3 linked regions of the Roseobacter denitrificans OCh 114 genome follow. The protein of the gene in region 3 binds, or shares a complex with, the protein of the main gene of each other region. Links are inferred from orthologs where the notes say so. Each region holds a gene or a part of one and is shown on either strand. Other genes may lie near its edges. The genes, in order: RD1_RS04825, RD1_RS15945 and dnaN.

What was found.
Region 1: the proteins of dnaN (region 3) and RD1_RS04825 are in contact, whole or in part, in a cryo-EM structure (PDB 8GIZ), measured with the Escherichia coli proteins. The link is inferred for Roseobacter denitrificans OCh 114 from one-to-one orthologs.
Region 2: the proteins of dnaN (region 3) and RD1_RS15945 are in contact, whole or in part, in a cryo-EM structure (PDB 8GIZ), measured with the Escherichia coli proteins. The link is inferred for Roseobacter denitrificans OCh 114 from one-to-one orthologs.

The regions. Positions count from the first base shown.
Region 1 is NC_008209.1:1,007,128-1,017,575, forward strand. Bases 1,159-4,068 are described here. They hold RD1_RS04825 (DNA polymerase III subunit gamma/tau), read right to left. Parts: upstream 3,533-4,068; coding sequence 1,784-3,532; downstream 1,159-1,783. Other genes in these bases: recR (recombination mediator RecR), read right to left, coding at 1,159-1,317; RD1_RS04820 (YbaB/EbfC family nucleoid-associated protein), read right to left, coding at 1,374-1,718; RD1_RS04830 (L-idonate 5-dehydrogenase), read right to left, coding at 3,722-4,068. Outside these bases: RD1_RS04805 (DUF1013 domain-containing protein), read left to right, coding at 1-136; RD1_RS04810 (RidA family protein), read left to right, coding at 272-613; more of recR, read right to left, coding at 724-1,158; more of RD1_RS04830, read right to left, coding at 4,069-4,768; RD1_RS04835 (TRAP transporter large permease), read right to left, coding at 4,781-6,058; RD1_RS04840 (TRAP transporter small permease), read right to left, coding at 6,061-6,555; RD1_RS04845 (TRAP transporter substrate-binding protein), read right to left, coding at 6,624-7,601; RD1_RS04850 (GntR family transcriptional regulator), read right to left, coding at 7,618-8,346; phosphonate ABC transporter, permease protein PhnE, read right to left, coding at 8,533-9,348; phosphonate ABC transporter, permease protein PhnE, read right to left, coding at 9,348-10,169; phnC (phosphonate ABC transporter ATP-binding protein), read right to left, coding at 10,166-10,448. UniProt on the Escherichia coli protein: Part of the beta sliding clamp loading complex, which hydrolyzes ATP to load the beta clamp onto primed DNA to form the DNA replication pre-initiation complex.
Region 2 is NC_008209.1:3,333,179-3,343,715, reverse strand. Bases 4,549-7,547 are described here. They hold RD1_RS15945 (DNA polymerase III subunit delta'), read right to left. Parts: upstream 6,602-7,547; coding sequence 5,495-6,601; downstream 4,549-5,494. Other genes in these bases: RD1_RS15935 (D-alanyl-D-alanine carboxypeptidase family protein), read right to left, coding at 7,233-7,547; tmk (dTMP kinase), read right to left, coding at 6,598-7,236; RD1_RS15950 (TatD family hydrolase), read right to left, coding at 4,655-5,461; RD1_RS15955 (MBL fold metallo-hydrolase), read right to left, coding at 4,549-4,655. Also shown: RD1_RS15975 (pyridoxal-phosphate dependent enzyme), read left to right, coding at 1-958; RD1_RS15970 (M24 family metallopeptidase), read left to right, coding at 1,015-2,112; RD1_RS15965 (maleate cis-trans isomerase family protein), read left to right, coding at 2,109-2,906; RD1_RS15960 (AEC family transporter), read right to left, coding at 2,859-3,794; more of RD1_RS15955, read right to left, coding at 3,855-4,548; more of RD1_RS15935, read right to left, coding at 7,548-8,402; RD1_RS15930 (SPOR domain-containing protein), read right to left, coding at 8,423-9,256. UniProt on the Escherichia coli protein: Part of the beta sliding clamp loading complex, which hydrolyzes ATP to load the beta clamp onto primed DNA to form the DNA replication pre-initiation complex.
Region 3 is NC_008209.1:204,554-215,011, reverse strand. What follows is about bases 6,490-9,409. They hold dnaN (DNA polymerase III subunit beta), read right to left. Parts: upstream 8,549-9,409; coding sequence 7,430-8,548; downstream 6,490-7,429. Other genes in these bases: dnaA (chromosomal replication initiator protein DnaA), read right to left, coding at 8,690-9,409; recF (DNA replication/repair protein RecF), read right to left, coding at 6,490-7,372. Also shown: RD1_RS01000 (UdgX family uracil-DNA binding protein), read right to left, coding at 1-511; RD1_RS00995 (putative DNA modification/repair radical SAM protein), read right to left, coding at 513-1,748; RD1_RS00990 (cytochrome c biogenesis CcdA family protein), read left to right, coding at 1,921-2,634; RD1_RS00985 (thioredoxin family protein), read left to right, coding at 2,656-3,066; gyrB (DNA topoisomerase (ATP-hydrolyzing) subunit B), read right to left, coding at 3,162-5,576; RD1_RS00975 (LysE family translocator), read right to left, coding at 5,655-6,275; more of recF, read right to left, coding at 6,272-6,489; more of dnaA, read right to left, coding at 9,410-10,054. UniProt on the Escherichia coli protein: Confers DNA tethering and processivity to DNA polymerases and other proteins. Acts as a clamp, forming a ring around DNA (a reaction catalyzed by the clamp-loading complex) which diffuses in an ATP-independent manner freely and bidirectionally along dsDNA.

The sequences.
Region 1 (10,448 bases), 800 kb from region 3 along the record:
TACACTGTCAGGTGACAGCGCGAAGGATGACGAAGAAGAGTCAGCGGGTGATTTCTCCGATGCGGATAGCTTCTTTAACCTGCCCGACGGCACGCATGACGATGAAGACGAAGATGAAGCGGCGGACAAACGCTGAACCCATGCGGCTTGTCTGATTTATTCAATCCCCGGTGCATTGTCGCCGGGGTTTTTGTTTCGGGGCCGGGCCGATGGCTTGTGTTCCAGCACCAAAGCGGTCAGGCCTTCCCTATCTTATCAAAAAGGACATACCATGATTGAACGTATTGAAACCGGCATCAGATCATCGAAAATCGTGAAACATCAAGGTGTTGCTTATATCACCGGTCAAGTCGGTGAGGGCGATACAATTCAGGAGCAAACCGCAGAGTGTTTGCGACGTCTGGATGCACTTTTGATCAAGGCGGGTTCATCGCGCGAGAAAATGCTGCGGGCGACGATCTGGCTGGCGGATATGAGTGATTTTGCCGGGCTGAACGAAGTGTGGAACGCATGGGTTCCCGAAGGGCACGCCCCGGCCCGCGCTTGTGGTGAGGCCAAGCTTGCGCGTCCTGAGTTGAAGGTGGAAATCATCGTCGATGCGGCCTACGGCTGACTTAATTTAAAGCGTCATGCGAAAAACCTGAAGCACGTGAGCGATGCCTGAAATCAAGGGTTTCAACGCGTTACGTGATACCTGATGTTTGTGGTATTTCGTCAGACGCTCTAAAAGGATTTCCGCGCGCGCATCGCTGCGGTGATCGTGCCGTCGTCAAGGTAATCCAACTCCCCACCGATCGGAACGCCTTGCGCCAATGACGTGAGGCGGACCTGACCTTCGAGGTTGTCGGCGATGTAATGGGCGGTCGTCTGGCCGTCGATCGTTGCGTTCAGGGCGAGGATCACCTCGGTGATCCCTTCGCTGGGAACACGGTCCAGCAGACGGGGAATGCGCAATTCCTGCGGGCCGACCGCGTCCAGCGCGGACAGTGTGCCGCCCAAAACGTGATAGCGCCCTTTGAAAATCCCGGACCGCTCCATCGCCCAGAGGTCGGCAACATCCTCGACCACGCAGAGTTCCCCATTGGCGCGTTTTTCACAGGTGCAAATGTCACATACATCCGTCGTGCCGACATTGCCGCAGTTCAGACATTCGCGGGCCGTCTCGGCGACCGTTTGCAGCGTGTCTGCCAGCGGGATGAGCAGCAGGCTGCGTTTCCGGATGAGGTGCAGCACGGTACGGCGCGCAGACCTTGGCCCAAGCCCGGGCAGCTTGGCCATCAGGTCGATTAACGCGTCAATATCCTTTGTGCTGCTCACACATCATGCCTGTTTTGCGGGGGCCGCGCGGGCGGTTGTCTGCGGCGAAGGGGGGCTCAGAACGGCAGCTTCATATCCGCTGGCAAGCCCATGCCTTCGGTCAGCTTCGCCATTTCTTCCTGCGCCTTTTCGGCGGCCTTGGTTTGCGCATCCTTGATCGCGGCAAGGATCAGGTCTTCGACGACTTCCTTATCGTCGCTGTTGAAGATCGACGGGTCAATGTCCAGACCTTTCAACTCGCCCTTGGCGGTGCAGGTGGCTTTGACCAGACCCGCGCCGGAAACACCTTCGACGATCACATTTTGCATGTCTTCCTGCATCTGCGCCATCTTGGCCTGCATTTCCTGCGCTTTTTTCATCATGCCGGCCATATCGCCGAGTGAACCTAGTCCTTTGAGCATCTGCTGTGTCCTTATGTGATCCGTTACGTTTGATATGCGTGTTTTGAGGCGCCCTCGCAAGGGGCTCAACTGTCCTCGAAGGGGTCCCACTCGTCTTCGACCTCCGGCAGGGCATTCGCAACGGCGGCTGCCGCGATCTGCTCTGGGGTTTTGATGGAGGTGATGCGGGCCTTGGGAAACTGCGTCAGAACCGCTTGCATCAAAGGGTGTTCGAGCGCTTTGCTTTGCAGATCAAGTTCGGCGGCGTCTCGCTTTTCGGCAATCGTCGGCGCGGATGCATCATTCACAATTGTGACGGCCCAGCGATTGCCGGTCCAGAGTTGCAGCCGCTGCCCAAGCCGTTGCGCCAGATCGGCGGGCGCGTTTTCTGTCGGTGCAAATTCGATCCGGCCGGGTTGGTATTGCGCCAGCCGCACGCAGCCTTCGACCTCAACCAAGAGCTTTACGTCCCGGTTGGCGCGGATCAGTTCGACCACATGATCAAAGCTCACAAACCGCGCGAGGGCTTCATTCGGCTGCTCGGCAAGGGCCGCCACCGTGCCGGAACCGGACGGGGGCGCGGGTCTTGCCGTGGCATGGGCGGTTGCGTTTGTGCCCTGCGGTGCCGGGCTTTGCGTGGCGGTGTTGCCGCGCGCGGGGGCCGGAGGGTTGTCCGCCTTGAGCTGGCGGACCAACTCGCCGGGCGTGGGCAAATCCGCCACATGGGTTAGCCGGATGATCGCCATCTCGGCGGCCATCATTGCGTTGGGGGCACTTGCCACTTCGTCCAGGGCTTTCAGCAGCATCTGCCACAGCCGCGTCAACACGCGCATGGGCAAGGCTCCCGCCATCTCAAGGCCGCGGCTGCGTTCGTCGGGCGATACGGTGGGGTCTTCGGCGGCTTCGGGGGTGATCTTGACCACCGACACCCAATGGGTGATCTCCGCCAGATCGCGCAGCACGGCCATCGGGTCGGCCCCTTCGGCATATTGTGCCGACAGTTCGGTGAGCGCGCCCGCAGTATCCCCGCGCAGGATCATGTCAAACAGGTCCAGCACCCGCCCGCGATCGGCCAGTCCAAGCATGGCGCGCACCTGCGCGGCTGTTGTCTCTCCCGCGCCGTGGCTGATGGCCTGATCCAGCAGCGAGGTCGCATCCCGCGCGGAGCCTTCAGCCGCGCGCGCGATCAGAGCCATGGCGTCCTGCGCGATTTCGGCCCCTTCGGCAGTCGCAATTTTGCGCATCAGATCAATCATGACCTCGGGTTCGATGCGGCGCAGGTCAAACCGCTGGCAACGCGACAGCACGGTCACAGGCACCTTGCGGATTTCCGTGGTGGCAAAGATGAATTTCACATGTTCCGGCGGCTCTTCCAGCGTTTTGAGCAGCGCGTTGAATGCGCCGGTGGACAGCATGTGCACTTCGTCGATGATATAGACTTTGTAGCGGGCCGATGCAGCACGGTAGTGGACGGAATCGATGATTTCCCGGATGTTCGCGACCCCGGTATTGGACGCCGCGTCCATTTCCATCACATCGACGTGGCGGCCTTCCATGATGGCGGTGCAATGTTCACAGGTCCCGCAGGGGTCGGTCGTAGGCCTGCCCGTGCCGTCCGGGCCGATGCAGTTCATGCCCTTGGCAATGATCCGGGCGGTCGTTGTCTTACCGGTGCCGCGGATGCCGGTCATGATGAAAGCCTGCGCGATGCGGTCCGCTTCAAACGCGTTTTTCAGCGTCTGAACCATCGCGTCCTGCCCAACAAGGTCGGCAAAGGTCTCTGGGCGGTATTTACGCGCCAGAACCTGATAGGGGGCGTGCGGTGTTTCGGACATGAAAAGCCTTGCTGGAACGGAATCGGAGCGACGATTGGCAGACTAAGGCGCAGCGCGTCCAAGAACAACGGCACTTGGCAAAGAAGTGCCGCAGGGACCCCGCCAATTCGCTGCGTGGCAAACCTCGTTCACGTGGCGCTGCCTGAAATCAAAGATTTCAACGTGATACTTGATACTTCAGGTATTTCGTCAGACGCTCTGGAACGACAGCTGCACCTTGATTGATTTGTTGCGATCCAGCGTGGTCGCAAATGCCTCATGTGCCTGTTCCACCGGAAAGACCTGCGTGATCATGGGGGCGACGTCGATCACCCCTTCGTCGATCATCCGGACCGCATCGGCAAATTCAGGGTGGAAACGGTGCGTGCCCTTCAGCGAAACTTCTTTTCCGACAATGGCGTTGATGGGGATATTCAGGCTCCCCGCGACGCCGACCTGAACCAATGTGCCGCGCGGGCGGACAAATTCAATCGCCATAGCAATCGCGGCCTCCGCACCGGAGCATTCGAACACAACATCGAATTGTTGTTCGGGCGACCTGAAGGCGTCCATCAGGTCGGCTGATGTCGCGATATTGATGCAGTGCGTTGCCCCCATTTTGCTCGCGTTGGACAGGGTGAAATCAACAAGATCCGTCACCACGATATTCGATGCACCCCGTGCCTTGGCCACAGCAACACATAACGCGCCAATCGGCCCGGCCCCGGTGACCAGAACGCGTTTGCCCGCCAGATCGCCCGCCTGATTTGCAGCATGCAGACAAACCGCCAGCGGCTCGGCGCAGGCGGCATGTGCGATATCGGTGTGTGCGCTCACTTTGACGCATTGGGATGCTTGCACCGGCAGAATGCTGCGAAATCCCCCCTGCACGTGGGGAAAGGTTCTGGCCGAGCCCAGAAACCGCATGTTCAGGCAATGCTGGTATTCCTCGCGGGTGCAGAAATGGCAATCATTGCAGGGCTGGCTGGGGTTCACCGCGACTTTGTCGCCCGGTTCCACAGCGGTGACGCCCGGTGCGACCGATTTCACGACGCCCGCGATTTCGTGGCCCAGAATGATGGGTTCTTTCACGCGCACCGGGCCAAAGCCACCATGCTGGAAATAGTGCAGGTCTGATCCGCAGATGCCACCGCGCGCAATTTCGACCGCGACGTCGCCCGCTTCCAGAGGCGGTGAAGCGATCTCCTCAACGCGCAAGTCACCTTTGCTGTGAAGTCTGCAAATTGTGGTGGTCACGAAAACCTCCTTTTACGGTATAAGGACAGAGGGCAACCAGGTCGCCAGCGGGGGGAAGTAGGACACCATCAACAGAACGATGATGTTTGTCGCGATAAACGGCAGGATCGCGATGATAACGGGGGTCAAGGGCAATCGCGCGATCCCCGCGCAGACAAACAGGCACACGCCAAGGGGCGGGGTGGTCAGGCCGATCATCAGGTTCAGCACCGCGAAGGTCGCAAAATGCAGCGGGTCAATCCCCACGGAGGTCGCAAGCGTCAGAAGCGGGACAAAGAGGATGATCAGAGCCGCAATCGTTTCCATGAACATGCCGACAATCAGCAGCAGGACGTTGATGATCAGGATGATGATGAATTTGTTTTCCGTGAACGACAACACAGCGGCGGCGATCGCCTGTGGAATACGCTCGGAGACGAGGATCCAGCCGAACACATTCGCAAACCCGACCAGAACCAGAATCCCCGATGCGGCAACAGCGCTGTCGACAATGATCCTGGGTATTTCACGGAACGGAAGTTCGCGGTAGACGACAAGCCCGATGAACATGGCATAGACACTTGCGATGATTGCCGTTTCCGTCGGTGTCGCCACGCCGCTGAGCAGACCGTAAAGGATCAAAGCGGTCATCGCGAGCGCCCAGAACGCGCCCGCAAAGGACCGCCCGATTTCGCCCACGCCCTGCCATTCCTGTTTGGGAAAATTCCGGCGGCGCGCAATCACATAGGTGGTGATCATCATCGCCATACCCAGCAGAATGCCCGGTATCGCTCCGGCCAGGAACATCTTTCCGACAGAGATACCGGACAAGGCCCCGACGATGATCATCGGCACGCTTGGCGGAATGATCGGCCCGACGGTGGAGGAGGCGGCGGTGATGGCGGCAGAAAAATCGGCGGGGTATCCGGCCTTTTTCATGCCCGGTATCATGACGCCGCCGATGGATGCCGCATCGGCCACCGCCGTGCCGGTGATGCCCCCGAACAGCATCGACGCGCCCACGTTCGTGAGGCCAAGGCCCCCCCTGATCCAACCGACCAGCGCATTGGCAAAGCGGATGATCCGTTCCGTGATACCGCCCCGGTTCATCAGGTTGCCTGCGAGAATAAAGCCGGGGATGCTGAGCAAAACGAAAACATCCATGCCCGCATACATTTTCTGTGGCATGACGACCACAGGAATACCCGTGACCAGCAGATAGCAGAGGGAGCTCAGGCCGAGAGTGATGGCCACGGGGATGCCCACGACAAGACCGATGACGAAAACGGCAATAAGAACAGTGAGGCCCATGGTCAGCTATCCATACGTTTGACCGGCTCACCCGTGCCGGCAAAAAAGAGCATCGAAACGATCCTCAGCAGGGCAAAAACCGCAAGGCAGGCGAGCAATGCGAGAACTGAAAAATGGATGTAATCCATGCGCACGCCCAAGGCGGGCGAGGTTTGAAAGGCCCCGATGGACACATATTTCCATGCCGCAGGGATCAGGATTACGCAGAGGATGAGCGTTGCGCTCGCAGACAACAGTCGCAACAGCCATGGCCCCTTGCCCGGGAGCGCTTCGCAGACGACGTCTACATTCACCAGATCACCGGAGCGCAGGGACAGTCCGGCCCCGAAGGTCACGGTATACAGCATCGCGTAGCGCGTCAGCTCTTCGGTCCAGACGGGGGATGATCCGAATGTGCGCCCCAGAACCTGTGTCAGGACGGCACAGATGAGAACGAAAAAGGACAGCCCGACACCGACGCTGGCCAAACCCACGATGATCCGTTCTATCCGCTGCATCCGTCAGACTTTCATTAAAATAGGTGCAAGAGCCGCCGGGTCGATGACCGACGGCTCTCGCGGGCGTTTTATTCAGAGAACAGCGATTCCACGATGGGGCGGATTTCTTCGCTTACGTTGGCAAGAACCGCGTCCTTGGCAGCGGCCTGAAACGCCGCGCCATCCACCTCGACGAAGGTCATGCCCTTGCTTTCGAGATAGCCGCGATCTTCGGCGAGGCTTTCCAGCAGCAGACCACGCTCATATTCCTGCGCTGTTGCTGCGGCCTGCATGACGGCGTTCTGATCGTCCTCGGACAGTTTGGCCCAGGTGGATTCCGCGATTGTCAGGTAAATCCAGGACCGGACATGTTCGGTCTGGTTCACATAGCCCTGGACTTCATTGAAGTTGGCCGAGCGGATCAGGGCAAGCGGGTTTTCCTGACCGTCGATCACGCCGTTTTGCAGGGAGGTAAAGACCTCGGAGAATGCCATCGGTGTTGGCGATGCGCCCAGAGCGCTCCAGACGTCCACGAAAAGCGGCACGTTCGGGACGCGCATTTTCATGCCATCAAGGTCTGCAGGTGATGTGATCGGGCGTTGCGACGTCAGATTGCGCGGCCCACGGGCAAAGAACGCAATCGGGCGCACTTGGGCCTTTTCGATGATCTGCTGTTTGATCTGTTCACCGATTTCGCCAGAGGCGACTTCGTCCATATGCTCAAGGGATTTGTAGGCATAGGGTACGGCCAGCAACGCCGCCATCGGGGCCCAGTTTTGCAGGCTTTCGCCGGTGATCGTCATGTCCACCGTGCCAAGTTGCATGCCGTTGATCAGGTCGATTTCCTTGCCGAGGGATTCGTTCGGGAAAACCTCGACGGCAATGCGACCGTCGGTCAGCGTGGAGAGTTCCTCGCCGAATTTGACCGCTGCGAGGTGCCATGCGTTTTGCTCATTTGCCAGATGCCCCAGTTTCAGGGTCATCTCCTGCGCAAATGCGGCTGAAGACGCGAGCGCTGCAACGCAGGTCACCGCAGCCAGTCCTTTGATTTTTGTAAAGAGCCTCATGATGTTTCCTCCAGTGTTAAGGCTTGGGATCGGATATTGTTTGTGCAGGCCCGTCGAAATACGCGGGGTAAAGGGCCTGCACCTTTGGGAGCGAGCTTAGAATTTCCATCAGATGTGTGCGCATCGCGGCCTCGGCCCCTGCCACGTCTTGCTGTTGGATCGCATCGACAATCGCGCTGTGCTGATCAATCAGCTTGGCGACCGGAAACTCTTCGAAGGTCAGAAACCGCACCCGGTCCATCTGTGTCTTGATGGCGTCCAGAATACTCCAGGCTTTGCCAACACCGGCGGCATCCGCAAGGGTGTGGTGGAACTTTTCGTCCAGTTCGATGAATTTCGCAGGGTCGCGCGCACCGACCGCCTTTTGCGCGTCCAACTGTATGCGCAGATCTTTAACCAACCCCTCCGGCGGCGCGTCTGCCAGTCTTTTGACGATGTCGGCTTCTACCGCTTCGCGTACGAAACGACCGTTCAGGACCGCATCATAATCGATGAGTTTCACAAAAGTGCCGCGTTGTGGTCGGATCTCAAGCAGGCCTTCGTTCATGAGGGTGATGAAGGCTTCGCGGACGGGTTGCCTGCTGACGTGGTATTCCCTTGCAAGCTCCGGTTCTGACAACCTGCTGGCCGGTTTGAGGTCATTGCGGATGATGCGGCTGCGCAGGATCAAGCGGAGTTGCGGGCTGACCGCGACCAGCGGGTCAAGCTTCCATTTGCTCAGATCATCCAGCACCAACGTCATCATCGCTCCCTTTGCGGGAAAGCTACTTGTATACTTCCATACATGTCAACATGGGTGAGAATGACATGTGGAAATACGCAAAGGTTTCGCGATGTATCGTGTCAAAAATACTGTAGGATCAGTGGCGTTTAACGGCCATAAACACACCGGATCGCGGGGCGGCATGTACTGCCGCCACACCTGATCGGGTTATATGATCGCGCCGCGCACCTTGGCTGATACCCATTCGGAGATCACCACAGCCGCCAGAATCACCAGCAGGATGAGCGAGACCTGCGGCCATGCCAGCACGTTCAGCGATGCGGACAATTGCAGACCGATGCCGCCCGCCCCGACAAGCCCAAGCACCGTTGATTCCCGGATGTTGATGTCCCAACGGAATACCGCGATACCGGCGAAAGCGGGCATGATTTGCGGCACGATCCCATAGGCCATGACCTGCCAGCGGGACGCACCCGTCGCTGTCATCGCTTCGACCTGAACTTCGTCAATCTCTTCTATGGCTTCATAGAGCAGCTTTGCGCAGAACCCGATGGAGCGGATCGCAATGGCGATCACACCCGCAAAGACGCCGGGACCGATAATCGCGATCAGCAGCAAGGCCCAGATCAGCGAGTTGATCGAGCGTGTGGATACGATGATCAGCAAGGCGATCGGGCGCACAAACAGTGCCGATGGCGTCGTGTTGCGCGCAGCAAAGAAGGCAATCGGAACCGCAAGAAACAGGGCGATGATCGTACCGAGGGTCGCAATGTTCAGCGTGTCCCAGATCGGCTCGCCCAACTGCGCGATGTAGTCCCATTTGGGCGGTGTTGCGCGGGTCCAGATATCATTGGCAATGCGGGGTGCGTCCCAGACGAAGAACCACGTGGTGGCTTGTGAAATCTGCTGCCAGCAATAGGCAAAGATCATCAGACCGACGAGCCACATGGCCCAGTGCGAGAGGCTTTCGCGTCCGGTGCGTCTTTGCCAGATTTTCTGGCTGTCTGTCTCGCGGATCGGCATTATTGTACCCTCGCCCGGATAATGCCGGAAATATATTCCAGCGCCATGACAATCACGATAATCATGATCAGGATCGCAGCGGCAGTGTCATACTCGTAGCGGTCAAAGGCCGTGTTGAGCGTCGCACCGATTCCCCCGGCCCCCACCAGACCCAGGATAGCGCTTTCGCGGAAATTGATGTCGACACGGTAGATCGACAGGCCGATGAGGCGCGGCATGACCTGCGGTTGCACGCCGTAATTGATCCACTGTGTCCAGCGCGCGCCGGAGGCTCTGATTGCCTCCGCCTGCACCTTGTCCATGCTTTCGATATCTTCGGCCAGCAGCTTTGACAAAAAGCCGATTGTCGCAAAGCTCAGCGTCAGGAAACCGGCGAGCGGGCCGAAGCCAAAGATCGCAACCAGCAGAATTGCCACGATGATTTCCTGAAGCGCGCGCGAGATGGCGATGATGCCCCGGCAGATCAGGTAGATCGGCAAGGGCGCAACATTTCGCGCGGCCCCGAGCGCGATCGGGATCGAGATGATGATCCCGACAACAGAGGCCGCAACGGTCATGATGATGCTTTCCAGCATCCCCGAATAGATGTCGCTGGACCGGGTTGTGAAATCGGGACTGGTGAAGGCGAGCACGAATTGCTTGCCACGCTCAAGCCCCACATAGACGCGCGCCCAGTCGACCTCAATCGTCATGAACGCGGCGATCAGGTAGGCGAAAAACCCCAGAATAAGGGTCCAGCGCAGCCACGTACGCTGAATGAACGGCGGTTTCTTCCAGGGCTTGCCGAGGCGCATTTCAAGTTCGGATGCAGAGGCGTTCATTCCGCGGCCTCGATTTCGTCATCATCGACCTGTTCAATCGTGGCTTCCCAGTCTTCTTCGCCGTAGATTTCGGTCAAACGATCCGGGGTCAGCCCCTCGGGCGGGCCGTCATAGACCATCGCGCCAAAGCGCAGGCCGATCACGCGCTGCACGAACATCTGCGCCAGTGCCACGTCATGAATGTTGATGATCGCGGCCAACCCGCGCTCACGGCACAGCTCGCATATCAGGCGCATGATCTGACGCGACGTCTTGGGGTCAAGCGAGGCGGTCGGCTCA
Region 2 (10,537 bases), 3.1 Mb from region 3 along the record:
AGCCGCCCCGCTGGATCTGGTGGCGCATTGTCCCAAAGCCGCTGAAACACCGTTGCAGTCGGCGGCGGCTCTGGCCGAGGCGACTGGAGTGTCATCCGTTCACATCAAGGATGAACGGGGCCGTATGGGGCTGGGAAGCTTCAAGGCACTTGGGGCCGCCTATGTGATCGCGTGTGATGCGCAGGCCGGCGAGGCGCGCGGGCAAACCTATGTCACCGCCAGTGCCGGCAATCACGGCCTGTCGGTTGCGGCGGGGGCGGCGGCCTTTGGCGCACATGCTTGCGTTTACATTGCGCAAACGGTGCCTGAGGCCTTTGCCGAGCGGTTGCGCAGCCATGGCGCGCAGGTGGTGCGCGAGGGGGCGGTATACGAAGACAGTATGGCCGCCGCTGCAAAGGCCGCTGATGATCAGGGGTATATCCTGCTGTCAGACAGTTCATGGCCCGGATACAGCACCCGCCCGCATCGCCTGATGGAAGGGTATCTGATCCTGATGGCCGAAGCCGTTGCGCAGATGACCCATGTGCCGACGCACATCTTTTTGCAGGCCGGTGTTGGTGGTCTGGCGGGTGCTGCGGCGGCGCATGCGCGCAAGGTTTGGGGCGATGGGCCGGTCATCGTCGTGGTGGAACCGGAGCACGCGCCTGCGCTGGCTGCTTCCATTGCGGCGGGTGGCCCGGTTGTTGCGCAGGGCGATGTGTCCGCCATGGGTCGGCTGGATTGCAAGGAACCCTCGCTGATCGCGCTCAAAAGCCTTGCGCGGGATGCCGATTGTTTCATGACGATTACCGAAGCCGAAGGCCAACAAGGTGCGGCGCGTGCAGCGCAGGAGGGGTTCGCCTCGACGCCTTCGGGGGCTGCTGGCCTCGCCGGGCTTCTGGCGGGGGCAGGGGCGCTTGAACTGGACGAGACGTCGCGGGTGCTGCTGATCCTCAGCGAAGAACCCGAACCGGCGTGAGCGCACCGCTCTCAAACGGTGAATACCGCCTGCGCACAGAGCAGGTGCAAAAACGGATGGCCGAGGCCGATATCGCCGCTTTGTTGCTCACCACCGAGGCGGATGTGCGCTATATCACGGGCTTCATGACCCGGTTTTGGGAAAGCCCGACGCGGCCCTGGTTCGTGATTGTCCCGGCGCAGGGTGATCCGATTGCGGTGATCCCGTCTATCGGCGTTGCGCTGATGCACTCCACATGGATCAGCGACATCCGCAGTTGGCGCGCGCCGAATTACGAAGATGATGGGGTGTCACTGCTGGCCGAAACCCTGTGCGAGGTTGCCCCCAGGGGCGGGCGTATCGCTGTGCCCGGGGGTGGGGGTACGCATCTGCGGATGCCTCTGCAGGACTGGCAGCGCCTGCAGGTCGTCACCACGGGGCGAACCTTTGTGGATGACGCTGATCTGATGGCCGCCCAGCGGATGGTCAAATCGGAAGCGGAGATCGCCCGTATTGCCAGCGCCTGCCGCGTGGCGGAGCGCGCCTTTTCCCGCGTGCCCGAGATCGCATCGGCGGGCATAGCCCTGCGCGATGTGTTCCGCCGGTTTCAGATGCTCTGTCTGGACGAGGGGGCCGATTGGGTGCCTTATCTGGCCGGGGGCGCGGGGCCGGGCGGGGTGCGCGATGTGATTTCGCCCGCAACGGACGACCCGTTGCAAGCGGGCGATGTTCTGATGCTGGACACGGGATTGATGCATGATGGGTATTTCTGTGACTTTGACCGCAATTTTTCGATCGGGCCGCCGTCGCCTGCAACGATCTCGGCCCATGCGCGCCTGATCGAGGCAACACGGGCGGCTTTTGACGTCGCCCGGGCTGGCTGCACCGCCGCTGACCTTTTCAAGGTGATGGATGACATCGTGACGGACGGGCAGGGCGGATCGGATGCGGGGCGGCTTGGTCACGGGCTTGGCCTGCAACTGACTGAACCGCCTTCGCTGATCGCGCAGGATCACACGGTGCTACGGGCCGGTATGGTGCTGACGCTGGAGCCGGGTATTGATCTGGACGACGGGCGCATCCTTGTGCATGAGGAAAACATCGTGATCCGGGAGGACGGCGCGCAGTGGCTCTCGACGCCGGCGGGTCCTGAAATGACGGTTCTGCGCCCATGAGCCCGCATCGCTTTTCATATACCCTGAGTGAGCCGGTTGGCGCGCGGCTTGGGTTGATCGTGCTGCAATCCGACGAAACCATCGAGGGGGACATGCGCCGCCTGCTGCCTTTTGACGCGCAATTCATGGTCAGCCGCGTGCCTTCCGACAGTGAAGTAACCTGCGACACGCTGGCTTTGATGGAGCAGTATCTGAGTGCCGCTGCAGCGCTTTTTCCCCAAGGCCTGCAATTTGATGTCATGGGTTATGGCTGCACCTCCGGCACTGCCCAGATCGGGGTCGAAAAGGTCGCCGCGCGCCTGCGCGACAGTCTTGAGACCCGCGCGGTGACGCAGCCGCTTTCAAGCCTGCTTGCAGCCTGCGAATACCTCGGGCTGAAGCGACTGGCGCTGTTGTCGCCCTATGTTGCGGCAGTGTCTGATACTTTACGCGCGGCGTTGCGCGAAAACGGTATCACAACGGATGTGGTCGGCAGCTTTGACGTCGGCACCGAAGCCGACGTCGTGCGCATAGATCCCGCCGCCGTGCAAGGCGCTGCGATCACCCTGATGGAAAATGCTGATGTCGACGGGCTGTTTCTGTCTTGCACGAACCTGCGCACACTGGACGTGATTGACCCCCTCGAAACGCGCCTTGGCCTGCCGGTCCTCAGCAGCAATCAGGTCTTGGCGTGGCATATGATGCGCCTTGCCGGCCTGCGCGCCCCGCCACATGCACCGGGGCAGCTTTTTGCGCAGATGCGCGCCTCAGACGCCCTGCAACAGCATCAACCAGACCCAGACGGTCAGGATTGACCCAAGCGTCGCCAGCAGCACGGATGATGCTGCGATCCGTCGGGCGCGTCCGTACATATTGGCAAAGATATAGGCATTGAACCCGGGCGCCATGGCCGCCGTCAGCACGCCCGAGCGGAACGCATCCGGAGGCACGGAAAGCGTGGTACCAAACCCCCACATCAGCGCCGGGTGCAGGATCAGAGCAATGACACAAACCATGGCAATGGCACGCAGATCGCCCTCGGGTTTGTATTGTATCAACACACCGCCCAAGGCGAAAAGGGCCGCAGGCAACGCCGCCTGAATGATCAGTGACAGCGCGTCATTGACCACACTGGGGATCGGCATCCCCGTGACATTGACCAAAAACCCCAGCGCAATCCCGATGACCAGCCCGTTGCGAAACATCGCCCGCCCCACTGAACGGGCCATCAGCAGCGGGGATTTACCCCGGTTGCGGGTGATCTCCATCACGGTGATGCCAAGGCCGTAGCAAAAGGGCGAATGCAGCGCGACAATGGCAAAGTTTCCGGTGAGCGCTTCGGCCCCGTAAGCGCGCTCCGTGATCGGCAGGCCCAGCAGCACCGAATTTGAAAAAAGACAGCAAAAGCCGATGGCCACACAGTCTTCCCAGTCGCGTTTGAACAACAGGCGCGCACCGGTCATCCCCGCGAAAAAGCATGTGGTCGCCCCGGCATAGAAACTGACCAGCAGACCGGGATCAAACGAACTGCCCAGATCAATTTCCGCGATGGCCTTGAACAGCAGGCAGGGGATCGCGAAACCTTGGGTAAAGCGCATGACCCCATCAATGCCTGAGATCGGGAAAAGCCCCTTCCACACAGCCACATACCCGAACCCGATTACGAGAAAGACGGGCAGGATGACATCAAGAAGGGTTTGCATGGTGCCTCGTTGTGCCGCTGCGTATCTTCACGGCGAGGGGGGCGTAAAAGAGGGTGAGGCTCAGGTCGTGGGGTAGGTCAGCCGCAAGCCATCATAGGCCGGTTGTACATGATCCGGCGTTTCCGCCATCACGGTTTCATAGTCAAGATCAATATGCATATTGGTCAAAACGGCAGATTTTGGTTTCACCTGCTCGATCCATTCGAGGGTCTGCGCGAGATGGGAGTGCGTCGGATGCGGGTCGCGCCGCAACGCATCCACGATCCAGCACTCCAGCCCGTTCAGTTTGCGCCACACGCCCTGGGGTATCTGCGCCACATCCGGCAGATAGGCGACGTCGCCGATACGAAACCCCAGTGCGTCCATACCGCCATGTCCCACCAGAAACGGCGAGAGCGTCACCGGGCCACCGGCACCATCAATCGTCACATCCCCGTCAATCGTGTTCATGTCGAGGATCGGGGGATAATTCGACCCCTCGGGCTGTACAAACACATAGCCAAACCGCTGCATCAACGCGTCCTTGGTCGGGATATCGGCCCAGACCGGCAGGCGCGCGCGCATGTTGAAAACGATCATGCGCAAATCATCAATGCCGTGCACATGATCCGCGTGGCTATGGGTATAGACGACCCCGTCCAGCCGCCCGATGTTTTCGCTCAGCAGCTGTTCGCGCAGATCGGGGGAGGTATCAATCAGCACCGTTGTGCGGCCATCCGGGCCAATACGCTCCACCAGCAAGGAACAGCGGCGCCGCCGGTTCTTTGCGTTATGCCGGTCACAATCGCCCCAAAGGCCGCCCAGACGTGGCACACCGCCGGAAGAACCGCACCCCAATATGGTGAACTCCATTTGATCCATCACGCGGCAAGCTCATAGGCTGCGGCTTTGGCAAACAGCCGGTCGAAATTCAACTCAAGTTGCGCTGCAAATTCGCTGTAGTCCATCCCAAAGGTCTCAGCAGCGCGCCGCGCGGTATGGGCGGTGTAAGCCGGTTCGTTGCGTTTGCCCCGGTGGGGTGGGGGGGCCAGATAGGGCGCGTCGGTTTCCACCAGAATACGATCGATCGGGGCGGCGGCAAAAATATCCCGCAGGGCCTGCGACTTGGGAAAGGCCGTGATGCCCGACATCGACAGATAGAACCCCATATCAAGCGCGACTCTGGCCAACGCGGCAGAGGATGAAAAGCAATGCATCACGCAGGTATAGGCACCCTGATCATAGGCCTCGCGCAGGATGCGGGCCATATCCTCATCGGCATCACGCGCGTGGATGATCAGCGGCAAGCCGGTTTCCCGTGCGGCATCAATGTGAATGCGGAGCGAGGTTTTCTGCACCTGCGCACTCTCGGCGGTATAGTGGTAATCCAGCCCGGTTTCGCCGATCCCCACGAATTTCGGATGCTTGGCAAGGGTGATCAGTTGCTCGACGCTCGCCAGCGGTTCGCTTGCCGCACTCATCGGATGCGTTCCGGCGGCATAGAAGATCGGCGCATGTGCCTCGGCGATGGCGCGCACGGCGGGCTCGTTCCTGAGTTTGGTACAGATCGTCACCATGCGCATGACGCCAGCCTCTGCGGCATTGGCCACAACCTCGTCGATACGTCCCTCGAAATCAGGGAAATCGAGGTGGCAGTGACTGTCGGTGATATGTGGTTGCGTGCTCATGGTCTGCTCAATACTGCCGCCGCGCATCGTGTGCTAGGCCACACGTGTTTGGCTGATCTTGATGAGGGTATCTAGGACCAGAGCCGCAGGGTCAAGGTTCACCGCAAGGCCATGGCGCGCGCGCGCACTTGTTTCCTGCGCGATTTCGGCCCAGGCCCGCGCGGCAGCAGGGTCGGGCGACAGGCGCATCAAGGTCGCCGCCTCGCCGGGCGTGGCCTCGACCGTAGGGGGCAGGCCCGTTGCCCCGGCGCGCGCCAGACGCGACATGAGCAAATCGAGCAGCACGAACAGCAGATCGCGTTTCGTCTCAGCCCCGCGCGCGGCGGCTGCTTCGGCCAGTTTCAACGCGCGCGCCCGGTCGAACTGCGGCAGCGCGATGATCAGTTGAACAAGCTCCGCATATGTTTTCAGGCCATCGAAGTTTGACAGCCGCACGGCGGCCCCGACCGACCCGCCTGATAACTCGGCCAGTGCAGGCCCATGCCCGGCGGGATCAATTCCTGCCTGCGTGAGCGCTTTTTCCATATCCTCCGGCTGCAGTGTGCCGAGGCGCAATACCCGGCACCGCGAGCGGATCGTTGGCAAAAGGCCGGAGGGTTGATGGCTGATAAGGATCAACGTGGCGCGCGCCGGGGGTTCCTCAAGCATCTTCAACAGGGCGTTTGCGGCCTGCGGGTTCATCTCATCCGCAGCATCCACGATGACAACCCGCCGCCCGCCTTCCGTGGCAGAGAGTTGAAAAAACGACGACAGGCCGCGGATGTCATCGACGGCGATCACGTCACGCATGCGCCCGGTTTTCTCGTTTTCGGACCGTGTGATATGTTTCAGGCCGGGCTCTGCGCCGGCCGCAATCCGTCGTGCAACGGGATGTTCGGGGTCGATCGCGAGCGTTGTGGGGGCGGGTGGCGCACCGAAGAGGCCCTCATCCTCTTGCGGTGGTGTGGCCAGCAAAAACCGCGCGATCGCCCATGCCAGCGTCGCCTTGCCCACACCGCGCGGCCCGGTGAGCAACCATGCATGATGCAGGCGTCCCGTTGCATATGCGTCCAGAAACCCCTGTTCGGCAGTGGCTTGACCAAAAACCTGCGGCGTGTCGCGCGGGTGCGGCGCGCCTTCAATTTGATCGGGGGCCGTCATGCCAGCGCCTGATCGACGATCTTGATCACCTCCGCTGCGACACTGTCGGCATCCCGCCCGCCATCCACAAGGCGAAAGCGGGCTTTGAACTCCTGCGCCAGTGCCAGAAAACCGGCGCGCATCCTCGTCTGCAAATCCTCGCCAAAGGCTTCAAAACGCTCGTCAGCGGTTTGTCGCGACAGCGCCCGGGACAGCCCGATGGCCGGGTCCATATCAATCAGCACGGTGAGGTCGGGTTCGCGGCCAATCATCAGCTCATGCAGCGTGTCCACGACCTGTCGCAGATCGCCGCGCGACAGGCCCTGATACATGCGCGTGCTATCGGCAAACCGGTCACATATGACGATTTTCCCATCCGCCAGGGCAGGGAGGATCAACCGCTCCATATGGTCGCGCCGCGCGGCTGTAAACAAAAGGATCTCCGTCTCGGCGGACCAGCGGTCGGGATCACCCTGCAAGACAAGCGCGCGGATTTCCTCCGCCCCCGGAGAGCCACCCGGTTCGCGGGTTTCGACGACCTCGTGGCCGCTTGCGCGCAAATGGGCGGCAAGCCTTTTGGATTGGGTGGATTTGCCCGACCCGTCAATGCCCTCAAAGGTGATGAAAAACCCGGTGTCGCGGGTGCGCGATATCACGACTGTTCCTCTGGCCCCTGTATCAGCGTCGTGACCAGAACCATGGCTGCCGTCATCATGCGGGTGACAAAACCGCCACTCGGCACGTCTTGATCCGCCACCAGCGGCAGGCGCATTTCCGGCAGACCCTCAGGAGTGAACACGAGCTCTCCCAGCGGGTCCCCTTTGGCGATTGGTGCCTCGATCGGGCCGGTAAACACCACCTCGGCCTCGATTTCACGCTCCGCAAGGGCGGGCATCAACACGCTCATGTCCTCGGCTGCGACCAGCCCGACCTGCGGGCTGCTGCCCATCCAGACGTCCGCCTTGGCAAATTCCTGACCTGCCTTGCCAATGTCGCGCATGGCGAATTGTCTGAAGGCCCAGTTCACGATGGCCTGGCTTTCCTGCGCGCGCGCCGCTGTCGTCTCCAACCCGGTGATGACAAAGATGATCCGCCGATCACCTTGCTTGGCCGAGCCGACAAGACCGTATCCGGCCTCTTGCGTGTGGCCGGTTTTCAACCCGTCCGCGCCAATACCCATGGTCAGCACCGGGTTGCGGTTGCGGCTGTTGCTGGGCACACGGTTGTCGAAGGGGAATTCGGTCTCCGCAAACATCGGGTAGAATTCTGGGAAATCGGTGATCAGCCGGTCAGCCAGAATGGCAAGATCGCGCATCGACATCACATGCCCGGTTTGCGGCCATCCGCTGGCGTTGATGAAAACGGAGTTGTTCATACCAAGCTGTTGCGCGCGCTGTGTCATCATGCGCGCAAAGCCGTATTCCGTTCCATCAGGCGAAAGCGCTTCGGCGATGACCACACAGGCATCGTTGCCTGACACGACGATGATGCCGCGCAGCAAATCCTCGACACTGACCGTCTCGCCGGAGCGCAAGAACATGCTGGAGCCGCCGTAGGACTGCGCATGTTCGGACACGGGCAAGCGTTCATTTAGGTCCAGCCCGCCGTCGGCCTTGCCGCGCCGCACGGCTTCGAATGCCATGTAAAGCGTCATCAGTTTGGACATGGAGGCCGGCGGCAAGGGCGCGTCGGCGTTTTTATTGAGCAGCACGGTGCCGGTGGTCTGATCCATTACAAAAGCAGCACTGGCTCTGGTTTCAAAGGCCGCTGCGGTCAGTGTCGATGCAACCAGAACAAAAGCGGCAAGAAGGATACGAAACATGTTTTTTCCTCGCTGACGGGTCAGTTTGTCACGACATAGGCGTCTGAATAGCCTTCTGCCTTGGTTTGCGCGAGCAGTTTTTCGCGCTCGGATATCGAACTCGCCGGGCCGACCAGGACCCGCCAGAACGCCTTGCCGCCGGAGTCCTGTGCGCGCACGGATGGCATCATTCCAGCGCCGCGCATCTGCTGTGCGACGCGCTGTGCATTTGCCTCGATGCTGAAGATTCCAACCTGAACGAAGGGCTTGTCCAGAGACGACACGGGCAGGCTGGATTGCACCGGTTCAGCCGCGTCAATGGCGGCACTGGCAACCGCGATCGGGTCCAGCGTCGTTTCGCCAGCCTGTGTTGTTTGCGGCTCGGCGGGGCGCCGGGGGATTTTCTCCTTGCGCAAGGCCACGACATTCAACTCGGCCGGGGCACCGGCGAGCACACCGAGCGCTTCGGCTGCATCAGATGACAGTTGCAAGCGCGGACCCGGTATTTCGCGTTCGCGGCGAAACAGCGCGCCGACGACAGATTGCCCATTCACCTGATTGCGGATCAAAACGCGTTCAGGTTCCGTAACATCCGGGTGTGCGACCCAAACGCCGCCCAAGGACGGACGCCCATCCCACAAACCCGCCTCTTGGGCCGCAAAGACTTCGGGCGCTTCCACATCCTTATCAGTGAACGCCATGTCCGATGCGGATTCGGCGGAACTCTCGGTCTCCGCCTGAGCATTCGGCAAAACGCTTTGAAAGTCGAACGCGCCGCTGTCGTTGCAGCCGCTTAAAAAGGTGCTGGCTACAACCATAACGACTATTACGGGGCGGCAAATCGCAGTGTAAGGAGTCAATCGAGATATGCTCATGTCGCCATCCTAGCCTGATTGCCCGCGGGCGCGGTACCTCATCGCCCTGTTTGAAACAGGATCTTTGGGACAACTTAGCTCGGGATAAACGCTCTGGGAAGTTGAAACACGGCAAGGTGGCAATATTCCCCGATCCGGATGCTCTGAAAATTCATGGTTTCAGAATCGGTTATCAGCCACTAGGACGGTGCAACCGGAGGAGTGGCAGAGTGGTCGAATGCACCGGTCTTGAAAACCGGCGTGCGTGAAAGCGTACCGTGGGTTCGAATCCCACCTCCTCCGCCACTTGTCCTTGAGAAACCGTTCTCCCGATCCGGCTTTGGCCGGATTTTTCCACTACATTCAAGGGTTATGCGGGCGGGGCTATTCACCGGTCCATGTGCCGGGAGGGCCGGAAGCAGCCTCTCAGCGCCGATATTCTCCAGACCTCATGACCGCGCCGATTTAGTGAATAGCTTGTAATTAGATGATTTATTGTTTTTGTTTCGAGGGTCGGAAATTGACTTCGACGCCAGTCTCCTTCGTCCACTTGGAACTGGGATCGGAATTTGAATCAGCTTGAAGCACATCATCCTGCATTTTTGTCGGCGATGACATCTGCATTCCCAATTTGGATTTCGGCAGCACTGCTAGCGGAGCCAACGCGCCAAGGTTCAAGCGACCTTTCTTGAAGCATATGATGTCCGCTCAACAATCGTGCACGGCGCGACCGACGCGAAGCGCAACTGCAATTCGGTAGACCGCCATAGCGCATTTATCTGTAACTTTAATCTGACTCAGCAGGCGCTCTTGAAGATGCTACTGACTGATGCCGGAGCCCACGACTAATTCTGGGCAGCTAGAACGGTTCGCAGACGGTGAAATCTAACTGTCCCAGATCGTGCACCTGCAGTGAATGTCGGATACGCGAGTTGCTTTCGCAGGATTAGTTGCCAGTTTTAGAGATCCGGTATGGGCCGTCCTGATCTCAGGGGATCGGTTTTTTGAGCCCACATGCTGCACCAGTTCCGATGGCGGCAACGAGCCCAAAGTACCTGATGTTGCACAGAGCATGAAAGATAGCTTTATCGGAGTGCGCTACGGATGTAGCATGGTGCTTCATATCAGTTTAGATCCGACCGCCCGAGCGGACTAGAAGCCAGTAGGGGCGTTACTGCAACGATTGAGGCGTTTCACGCATCTTTCTTGCTTAGCTGCACCCGTTCGTCACACCTGCGGCGCGGCGCCCTCACGCCCAAGCGGCGGGCGCGGCGGTTGTCCGCCACGCTCGGCAGGGACTGC
Region 3 (10,458 bases):
GCGTCAGGATACGCCAGTCCATATCCGCAAATCGGCGGACGAAAAACTGCGCGGTGGGTTCGATGGTATGGTGCGTCGGCTCAAACCATGCGGCAAAGGACCGCCTGTTATCGCCGGGCGCGCCGATTTCGCGAAACCGAACAAAGGCTTTCATCTTGTGCTGACACCGACGCACGTTTTTTTCCATGCTCCGCAGTTTGGCAAGCTGCGCGTCACCCCGGTCCGTCATCAGGTGCGGTGCGTCTTTCAACCGCCACAAAAACGCGTAGAGTCGGGCAAAGCGGGATGGATCACTATGCCAGACAACGGTGTTGGCCATCGACACGAAAGACCGCGGCACAGTCACCCTGCCCGGCGCGACGAGTGGCGCAGGCGTTTCGAAAAGACCCGGTTCGGTTGTGCTGTCGCCCCACGTGATCTGCGCGGGCGGGACAGCAGCGCTAAGAAATCCGCGTGCGGCATCACGCCATGCCTCTGCGGTGCCTATGCGCGGCAAGCTGACGTGGGGCACGTCAGAAAAGGCTCATCTGTTGCGGCGGCGGCGCAAAGCGGGCGCGCAGCGTGTCACTGTCGGTGAGGTTGCGCGGCGTCCACCCGAGAGCCGTGATGAAAGGCTGCGCCTTTTTCATCGACGCCCCCATACGCGCAAGGTCTTCGTAGCGCAGCGTGCGGTGTCGGCGGGTCGAAAGAATGCGGCCAACGGTTTTCGTCCCGAAACCGGGGACGCGCAGCAGCATGTCACGACTGGCCGTATTCACATCAAGTGGAAACAGCCCACGGTGCGCCAGCGCCCATGCCAGTTTCGGGTCAATATCGAGATCCAGATTGCCATCCTTGCGATGCCCGGTAATCTCCTCCAGATCGAACCCATAAAACCGCAACAACCAATCCGCCTGATACAGCCTGTGTTCACGCTGCAACGGCGGGCTGATCAGCGGCAACTTAGCCGATGCATCCGGGATGGGTGAAAAGGCGGAATAGTAGACGCGTTTCAACTTGTAGCTCGAATAGAGCCGCGTTGATTGTCCCAAAACGGTGCTGTCGGTTGCATCATCCGCGCCGATAATCATCTGCGTTGACTGGCCAGCAGGCGCAAAGCGAGGGGGACGGCGGCCCGTATGCGTGCGATCCTTTGCGACCTCTTTGCGTAGGCGCACATCTGCCATGGCGCGCCGGATCTGCTCGGGGCTTTTCTCAGGCGCATGTTGTTTGACGGCTGCATCGGTCGGCATTTCAACATTGATCGACAAGCGATCCGCCAGCAGGCCGGCCTCCTCGATCAGTTCAGGAGCGGCGTCGGGGATCGTCTTGAGGTGGATGTAGCCACGAAAATTCTCTTCCTTGCGCAGTTTGCGCGCGATTTGCACCATGTCCGACATCGTCGCGTCGGGCGACCGGATGATCCCCGAAGACAGAAACAGCCCCTCAATATAGTTGCGGCGGTAGAATTCGATCGTCAGTTTCACCACCTCATCCACAGAAAACCGCGCGCGCGCGACATTGGATGAGGCGCGATTGATGCAATAGGTGCAGTCATAGATGCAGAAATTGGTCATCAGTATTTTCAACAGGCTGATGCATCGCCCATCCGGCGCATAGGCATGGCAGATACCGCTGCCTTCATTCGACCCGAGGCTCTTGCCGCCGCGCGAATCCCGTTTGGTCGAGCCAGATGACGCGCAGGACGCGTCATATTTTGCCGCGTCGCTGAGAATCGCCAGCTTTTGTTCCAGTGATAATCTCGCCATTTGTTCTGTATATGTTCTCCCTTGCATTCCCGCAATATGGTTTTCACCCCTGCGACAAACGGACAATGCGAAGCCTGACGACCCGTGTGTGTCACAAAACCCACGACCATGTGAAACCGCGTCACCGGATCGTTTGATGACAGCGCGGTGCTGCACGCCTTAAGTGGCCGTCATGGAATTACTCTTTGCATATGGAGCGGGTTTGCTGACCCTGATCAACCCCTGCGTTGTGCCGGTCTTGCCCATCGTGATCGCCAGCGCTTTTCAGTCCAGCCGTTTTGGGCCAGTCGCCCTGTCCGGGGGGTTGAGCCTGTCGTTCGTGACCTTGGGCGTGGGCGTCACGGCCTTTGGACAGGCGCTTGGGGTCGACATCGATACGATCTCAAAGATCGGGGCTGGGTTGATGGTGCTATTCGGTCTTGCGCTGCTGGTGCCACAGGCCGGGGCGGTCATGGCTGGGGCAACGGCGGGCCTGTCGTCGCAGGCTGATGCACGCATCGACACGCTGGATCGCGGCGGACTGCGCGGGCAATTCCTCGGTGGATTGCTGCTCGGCGCGGTGTGGAGCCCCTGCATCGGTCCAACGCTGGGGGGTGCGATCTCGCTCGCGTCACAGGGCGAAGGGCTGCTGCGCGCGACCACCATCATGGTGTTCTTTGCCGCCGGTGTCTCGACCCTGATCCTTGGCCTTGCTTACGGCACACGCGGTGCAGTCGGACGCTATAATACACAGCTACGCGCCCTTGCCTTGCGCAGCCGCCCCATTCTCGGCGTGGCGTTCGTCGCCGTTGGACTGGGCCTTTTATTCAACTTGCATCACATGATCGAAGCCTGGATGATCGGCGTTCTGCCGGCCTGGCTGATCGACCTTTCCGTTTCACTGTAAGAACAACCTTAGGAGACCCACATGGATCGTCGTCATTTTCTTTTGCTCACCGCAGGGGCCGCTGCGCTGCCCTTTGCTGCCAACGCCGCCCCGCTCGCCTATGAGCCGGGACTGGTGGAAAAGCACCTGAAAGCTGGTGACACCGTCTTTCTGGACTTCAAAGCCAGCTGGTGCAGCACCTGCGCGGCGCAAGAGCGGGTTATCAACGCGCTGAAAGCGGAAAACCCGGAATACGAGGCCAAGATCACCTTCATCGACGTTGATTGGGACGACCACGGCAAATCGGATCTGGTCAAACGTATGAACATCCCACGCCGCTCAACGCTTGTGGTGCTGAAAGGCGATCAGGAATTGGGACGCATCGTCGCCCAGACCGGCAAATCGCAGATCAAGGCGTTGATGGATTCCGCTTTGGGTGCAGCGTCGGCCTGACCTGAACACCCGGCACAAACAGTGTCGGCCAGAGGGAACAGTGAAGTATGGTTTCTCCTCTGGCCGCAGCTGTTGAAAACCAAGCCTACAGCTGGTCAGAAATCGAGGTTCTCAACGCTTAGTGCGTTTTGCTGAATGAACTCGCGGCGCGGCTCCACAACATCGCCCATGAGTTTGGTAAAGAGATCGTCCGCCTCGGCCATATCGTCGACCTTGACCTGCAACAGTGTGCGCGCATCCGGGTCCAACGTGGTTTCCCACAGCTGGTCCGGGTTCATTTCACCCAAACCCTTGTAGCGTTGCAGGGATAGCCCTTTTTCGCCTTCTTGCAGAATGGCATTCAACAGGTCCATCGGACCATGGATCAATTGTGTCCGATCCTTGCGCACCAATGTCGCGGGCAGGTTGTAGACCTCCTGCAGGTGCTCTGTGAAGGAACCACTGCGGCTGGCTTCACCGCCGCGCAGGATGCGCCCGTCCAGTGTGCGCACTTCTTCAACTCCGCGCAGGATACGCGCCAGACGGATGCCGTGATCCTGCGTGATGCGCCCTTGCCAGCCCCGTTCGTATTCAAGCGCAATGAGGTTCAGCCGTGCCGCGACCTTGTCCGCCACGCCCTGCAGGTCTGCATCCACGGCACCGGGTGTAAAGGCACCCGCAATCGCGGCCTGTTCCAAAATGTGGCGCGGGTAATGTGTCGGGAAAGCGTCAAGCACACGGCGCATCTGGCGGGCCAGTTCAACCACGCGGGCGAGGTCTGCACCGGAGATTTCTTCGTTGTTGCCCTGACGTAGCATCGCGCCATCAATCCCCTGTTGGATCAGGTATTCCTCCATCGCGGCCTCATCCTTGAGGTAGACCTCGGACTTGCCACGGCTGACTTTGTAAAGCGGCGGCTGCGCAATATAGAGGTGCCCCTGTTCGATCAATTGCGGCATCTGCCGGTAAAAGAAGGTCAGCAACAACGTCCGGATATGCGCGCCATCCACGTCCGCATCCGTCATGATGACGATCTTGTGGTAGCGCAATTTGTCGATGTTGAATTCGTCGCGACCGATCCCTGTCCCGAGCGCCATAACGAGGTTGCCAATCTCCTGACTGCCCAGCATCCGGTCAAAGCGCGCACGTTCCACGTTCAGGATCTTACCCTTCAGCGGCAGGATCGCCTGTGTCTGGCGGTCGCGGCCAGTCTGCGCAGAACCGCCCGCTGAATCCCCCTCGACAAGGAAGACTTCGGTTTTGGAAGGGTCCTTTTCGGAACAATCCTTGAGCTTTCCGGCCAGAAAATTCACATCCATCGCCGTCTTGCGACGCGTGAGGTCGCGTGCCTTGCGGGCCGCTTCACGCGCGTGCGCCGCTTCGATGATCTTGCCCACGACGATCTTGGCCTCGGCCGGATTTTCTTCGAACCATTCGGCCAGCTTTTCGTTGACCAACCCTTCGACAGCGGGGCGCACTTCGGAGGATACCAGCTTGTCCTTGGTCTGCGACGAGAACTTCGGATCAGGCACCTTGACCGACAGCACGCAGGTCAACCCCTCGCGTGCATCATCGCCGGTAAAGCTGACCTTTTCCTTGCGTGCGATACCGGAGGACTGCGCATAATTGTTGATCGTGCGCGTCAGCGCCCCGCGAAAGCCCGCCATATGGGTGCCGCCGTCGCGTTGCGGAATGTTGTTCGTAAACGGCAGGACGTTTTCGTGATAGCTGTCGTTCCACCACATGGCGACTTCGACGCCGATGTCGTCTTTTTCCCCGGTGATGAAAATCGGCTCGGGCATAACCGAGGATTTCGAACGATCGAGGTATTTGACGAATTCCTTGACGCCCCCCTCGTAGAACAAATCGGACCGCAGTTCTTCGGCAGGGCGCTCGTCGATCAGAATGATGCGCACACCGGAATTCAGAAAGGCCAGTTCGCGCAGGCGCTTTTCCAGCGTCTCGAACGAATAGTCGAGGTTGGAAAACGTCTCGGTCGAGGCCATGAAGCGGACCTCGGTGCCCGTGCGGTCGGTATCGCCGACCACTTCGAGGTGCCTGGTCGTAAACCCGCCTTCAAAGCGGGCGACGTGCTCTTTACCCTCGCGCCAGATGCGCAGTTCCAGCCAGTCCGACAGCGCGTTCACAACCGAAACGCCGACGCCGTGCAAACCGCCCGACACCTTGTAGGAATTGCTGTCAAACTTACCACCCGCATGCAGCTGTGTCATGATGACTTCGGCGGCGGACACGCCCTCTTCTTCGTGGATGCCCACAGGAATGCCGCGCCCGTTGTCGGACACTGACACCGAACTGTCGGCGTGGATTTTGACCGTCACCGCATCCGCATGGCCCGCCAGTGCCTCGTCGATGCCGTTGTCGACAACCTCATACACCATATGGTGCAGACCGGAGCCATCATCCGTATCGCCAATATACATACCGGGGCGTTTTCGGACAGCCTCTAACCCCTTGAGAACTTTGATGGAATTCGCGCCATATTCTTCGGGAGTCTGATCGTTTTCGGACATGTCGTCATACCTTCGTATTTTGACCGAGTTATACGGTTTTTCTCTCCGGTTGTCACGCCGCCGACACAATATTTTGTGTTATAATACAGGGATCAACACACCAACCAGAATAAGCGAGCAGCCAGAGATGACATTGATCCGTGCCAGCGTCTGGGGCCGCGTGATAACGCTGCGGATGCGCCCGACGCAGGCCGCTATCATCAGATTGCCGATCAGCGGAATACACACGGAAGCCGCGATGATCACGGTGACATCAACACCCGTTACATCGCGCAGATCAAAAAACCCGGGCAGCACGCCCATATAGAACAAGACCGCCTTGGGATTGCCGAGGATCGCAATGACCCCCGCGGCAAAGCCTGCCGAAACGCCGGGTCTGGTCAACCGGCTGTCAGCACTGATGGAGTGCCGCGCATGCCGGATCAGCGCGATGCCCATCACGATGAACACGCCGCAAGCCACCCAGCGCAGCACGAGCATGAAGACATCAAACACAGAGACGATCCACGATATCCCCAGCACCGCAACCAAGGGCCAAAGGATGTCACCCACGGCCACACCGAACGCCAGTGGCCAGGCAGCCGCAAACCCACCCGACAGCGCACGCGCCATCAGTGCCAGCCAGACCGGCCCCGGTGTCAGAAACAAGATGATCAATGCACCCGCGTAAAGCAACAGGTCGGCGGTGGAGATTGTCATCCGTCCTGCACCGTTGATGCACCGTCCGTTTCGGTGATTTCGAAATACTGCGCGCCGTCGCCCAGCGTATCAAACAGGCTCTTTTCCGTGCCCGTCATCCAGGCCTGCGCGCCGAGTGCCGTGATTTCATCGTACAATGCGGCACGCCTGTCCGCATCCAGATGCGCCGCCACCTCATCTAGCAAAAGCAGTGGTGCGGCACCGGAGTCCTGTGCCAGCGCGCGGGCATTGGCGAGGATCAGAGAGACCAGCAAGGCTTTCTGTTCGCCTGTCGAGCAATCCCTGGCCGCAACGCCCTTGGCGCGATAGGTGCCGATCAGATCCGCGCGATGGGGCCCGACTAGTGTGCGACCCGCCGCGAGGTCCCGGCTGCGGCTGTCTGCAAAAGCATCGCGCAGGGCGGTTTCCCCATCGGGCAGGGGCGCATCATTGTGGATCAACTCAAGTTCAGCCGCAGGAAAGGCGGTGGTCGCATCTGATTGCGCTGCTGCCAGTTGGCGCAGGGCCATCCGCCGGTTCTGGTCAACCACCACGCCTGCCTGTGCCATTTGCAACTCAAGCGCCTGGTACCACGACGGCTCCCGAACCATATTCTTGAGCAAACGGTTGCGCTCGCGCATTGCCTTTTCATAAGCCAGCGTGGCATCTGCATGGCCCGGCTCGAAACTCAGCGTCATGCGGTCCAGAAAGCGCCTGCGCCCCTCCGCCCCTTCGATCCACAAACGGTCCATGGAGGGGATCAGCCACAGAACCCGCGATACGCGCCCCAGCGCGGTCTGTGCAGCGGTCTTGCCGTTGATCCTGACCTGACGGGCGGCCCCTTCCTGCGACCATGTCTCAACCTCCTGATGCTGGCCCAGCGACATTACCTGTGCCGTGATCTTCCAGCCCAGAGCCTCTGGCCGCCGGGTCATGTCCTGCGCGCTGGCACGACGCAGACCTCTGCCGGGGGACAGAAGAGAAACCGCTTCGAGGATGTTCGTCTTGCCCGCACCGTTCGGCCCGAACAGGGCAACGGGCCGCTGGTCCAGCGCAAAACGTGCCACGCGGTGGGACCTGAAGTGCGAGACCATGAGATCGGTCAGATGCAGGGCCATGAAATGCCCCCCAGCTCGTTCGTGGCTATCCCGGCCAAGGGCAACAAGAGCAAGGCATCAGACGCGCATCGGCATGACGACATACACGGCAGACAGGTCATTGCCTTCACGCATCAGAGTCGGATCGCCCGATGAATTGAACAGAAAGACGGCGTTTTCACGATCCACCTGACTGGCGATCTCCAGCAGGTATTTCGCGTTGAACCCGATTTCCAGCCGCTCATCGCCATAGGCCACGGCCAATTCCTCTTCGGCGGCACCGCTGTCCGGTGCGTTGACGGACAGAACCAACCGGTCTTCGTCCAGTTGCAGCTTGACCGCGCGCGAGCGTTCAGAGCTGACGGTTGCCACCCGGTCCACCGCACGGGCAAAATCCGCCGCATCCACTTCCAGCTTGCGCGTGTTGCCTTGCGGAATGACCCGCGTGTAATCGGGGAAGGTGCCATCAATCACCTTGGACGTCAGGGTGATATCGGGCGTGGCAAAGCGCACCTTGGTTTCCGACACGGAAACCGCGATTGTCATCTCGTCATTGTCGAGCAGTTTGCGCAGCTCTCCAACCGTTTTGCGCGGCACGATCACGCCGGGCATATCGTTTGCGGCCTCGGGCAGGTCCGCGTCAATGCGCGCAAGCCTGTGCCCATCCGTCGCCACGCAGCGCAATACGTGCCCGCCGTCGGCATCCGCCACATGCATGTAGACGCCATTCAGATAATACCGCGTCTCTTCGGTCGAGATCGCGAATTTCGACTTGTCGAAAAGACGTCGCAGCACGGGTGCCTTGACAGAAAAATTCGACTGATACTCGGACGTCGCCATCACCGGGAAGTCTTCCTTGGGCAGGGTTGCCAGCGAAAAGTTTGACCGACCGGCCTCAACCGTCAGGCGGCCGATGGCACTATCCGCGGTCAGGGTCACAAGCGCGCCGTCGGGCAGTTTGCGCACGATCTCATGCAGGGTAGTGGCAGAAACAGTCGTCGCCCCGGCGCGTTCCACCTGCGCGGGGGCCTTGTCGACAACTTCGATATCAAGGTCGGTGGCGCGAAAGGTCACATCGCTGCCTTCAGCTTCGATCAACACATTGGCAAGGATCGGGATGGTGTTGCGACGTTCCACAACCGACTGTGCCTGAGACACCGCTTTGAGCAGGGCCGCGCGTTCGATGCTGATTTTCATTGTGCCACTTCCTAATCCACAGTCGGGACAGGCAAATTACCCTGTTTGGCCGACTTCACAAGCGTTTTGTGGATTTGTCGTAGGATAACGGCAGGGCGTCAAGGTCTGCAGGCCAGATGAGGGCGCGCAGACCTCTTTTTGTCACTCTTCCAGCGCGCGGCGCAGCAATTCGAGGTCTTCGGCGATCTGCCCGTCCTGAATCTTGAGCTCTTCGATGCGTTTTACACCATGCATGACCGTCGTGTGATCGCGCCCGCCAAAGCGGCGGCCGATTTCAGGCAGGGAGCGCGACGTCATCTTTTTGCTCAGATACATGGCAACCTGCCGGGGCCGCGCATATGAGCGCAACCGCTTGGGTCCGATCATGTCCGACAGGCGGATGTTGTAGTGATCCGAGACCTTGCGCTGAATTTCCTCGACGGTGATCTTGCGCTCGGAGGCGCGCAACACGTCAGACAGACAATCCTGCGTCAGTTCCATGTCGATCTCGCGCCCCACCAGGGACGCAAAGGCACACAGGCGTGTCAGCGCGCCCTCAAGCACCCGCACATTGGTCGAAATCCGATGCGCAAGGAATTCCAGAACCCCGTCCGAAATATCAAGGCCGGGGTAGTTCTTGCGTTGCTGTTCCACCTTGCTTTGCAAAATGCCAAGCCGCAATTCGTAATCGGTCGGGTGCAGATCGACCACAAGCCCACATTGCAGGCGCGATTTGACACGCTCTTCCATGTCCTTGATTTCACCCGGTGCGCGATCGCCCGAAATGATGATCTGCTTGTTCTGATCCACAAGCGCGTTGAAAGTGTGAAAGAACTCTTCCTGCGTGCTGCCTTTGCCCGCGATGAATTGCACATCATCGACCATCAGCACGTCAACGGATCGAAAGATTTCCTTGAAATCCATCATCTTGCGGTCGCGCAGGGCCTGAACGAAGCGGTACATGAATTGTTCTGCCGACAGGTAGAGCACATTCATTTCCGGCCGGCGCAGGCGCAATTCATGCGCAATGGCGTGCATCAGGTGCGTTTTACCCAAGCCCACACCGCCGTAGAGGAACAACGGATTAAAGGTGACGGGGCCGCCTTCGGCAACGCGCTTGGCGGCGGCGTGGGCCAGTTCATTCGGTTTGCCGACAATGAAGTTGTCAAAGGTGAACCGCGCATCCAGTGGCGCCGTGCTCAGCGTGCTGCGCGGTGTTTTCTCAGCCGGCGCGCGCGGGGCGGTCGCCTGTGCCGGACGCGCGGGTTTCGTGGTGGCATTCACATGCGACGGCACCGCAAAGCGCAACCGACGCACCGCCGGATCCTCCTGCCGGACCTCATGCAAAATCAGATCCGCGAAATTCTGGCTGACATAATTGCCCAGAAAATTTGTTGGCACCTCAAAAGTTGCCACACCATCCTGTGTGCTGCCGAACTCAATCGGTTCGATCCAGTTTTTGTAATTGTTCTGACCAACCGTTTTGAGCAGTCTCTGCTGTAACTGACCCCATTGTTCTTTCGTCATCTTCGACCTGCGTTCCTTAAGCTTTTCTATGCCACAGCCTTTCACCGAAAGACCGGTCCCCACACACCACTCATCGCCCAAGGCTCCGCCAAGCCCTTCCCACAAGGAAAAGGCGTCGCCCTTCGGACAATTTACAGAGAATCCCCAACCCGTCTTGGGCCCGACAGCCCACGCTCAGATCGGATCAGGTGACCCCAACCGTACTCAATTCAGACAGGGCAAATCGCTGCCGTGGCAGTACTTGCAGACTGAAGATAGCTTGGTGCTATCTTATCCAGTTCTCGCTGTTCATGATGTCGGTGCAAACGACGAAAAGCGAGGCCTGTCCCCCCATGCGACGTGAATCGCTGTACTGTGTTAGCAACTTCCAAAGTGGTCGGGCAACAGAACTTCATTGTTGACTC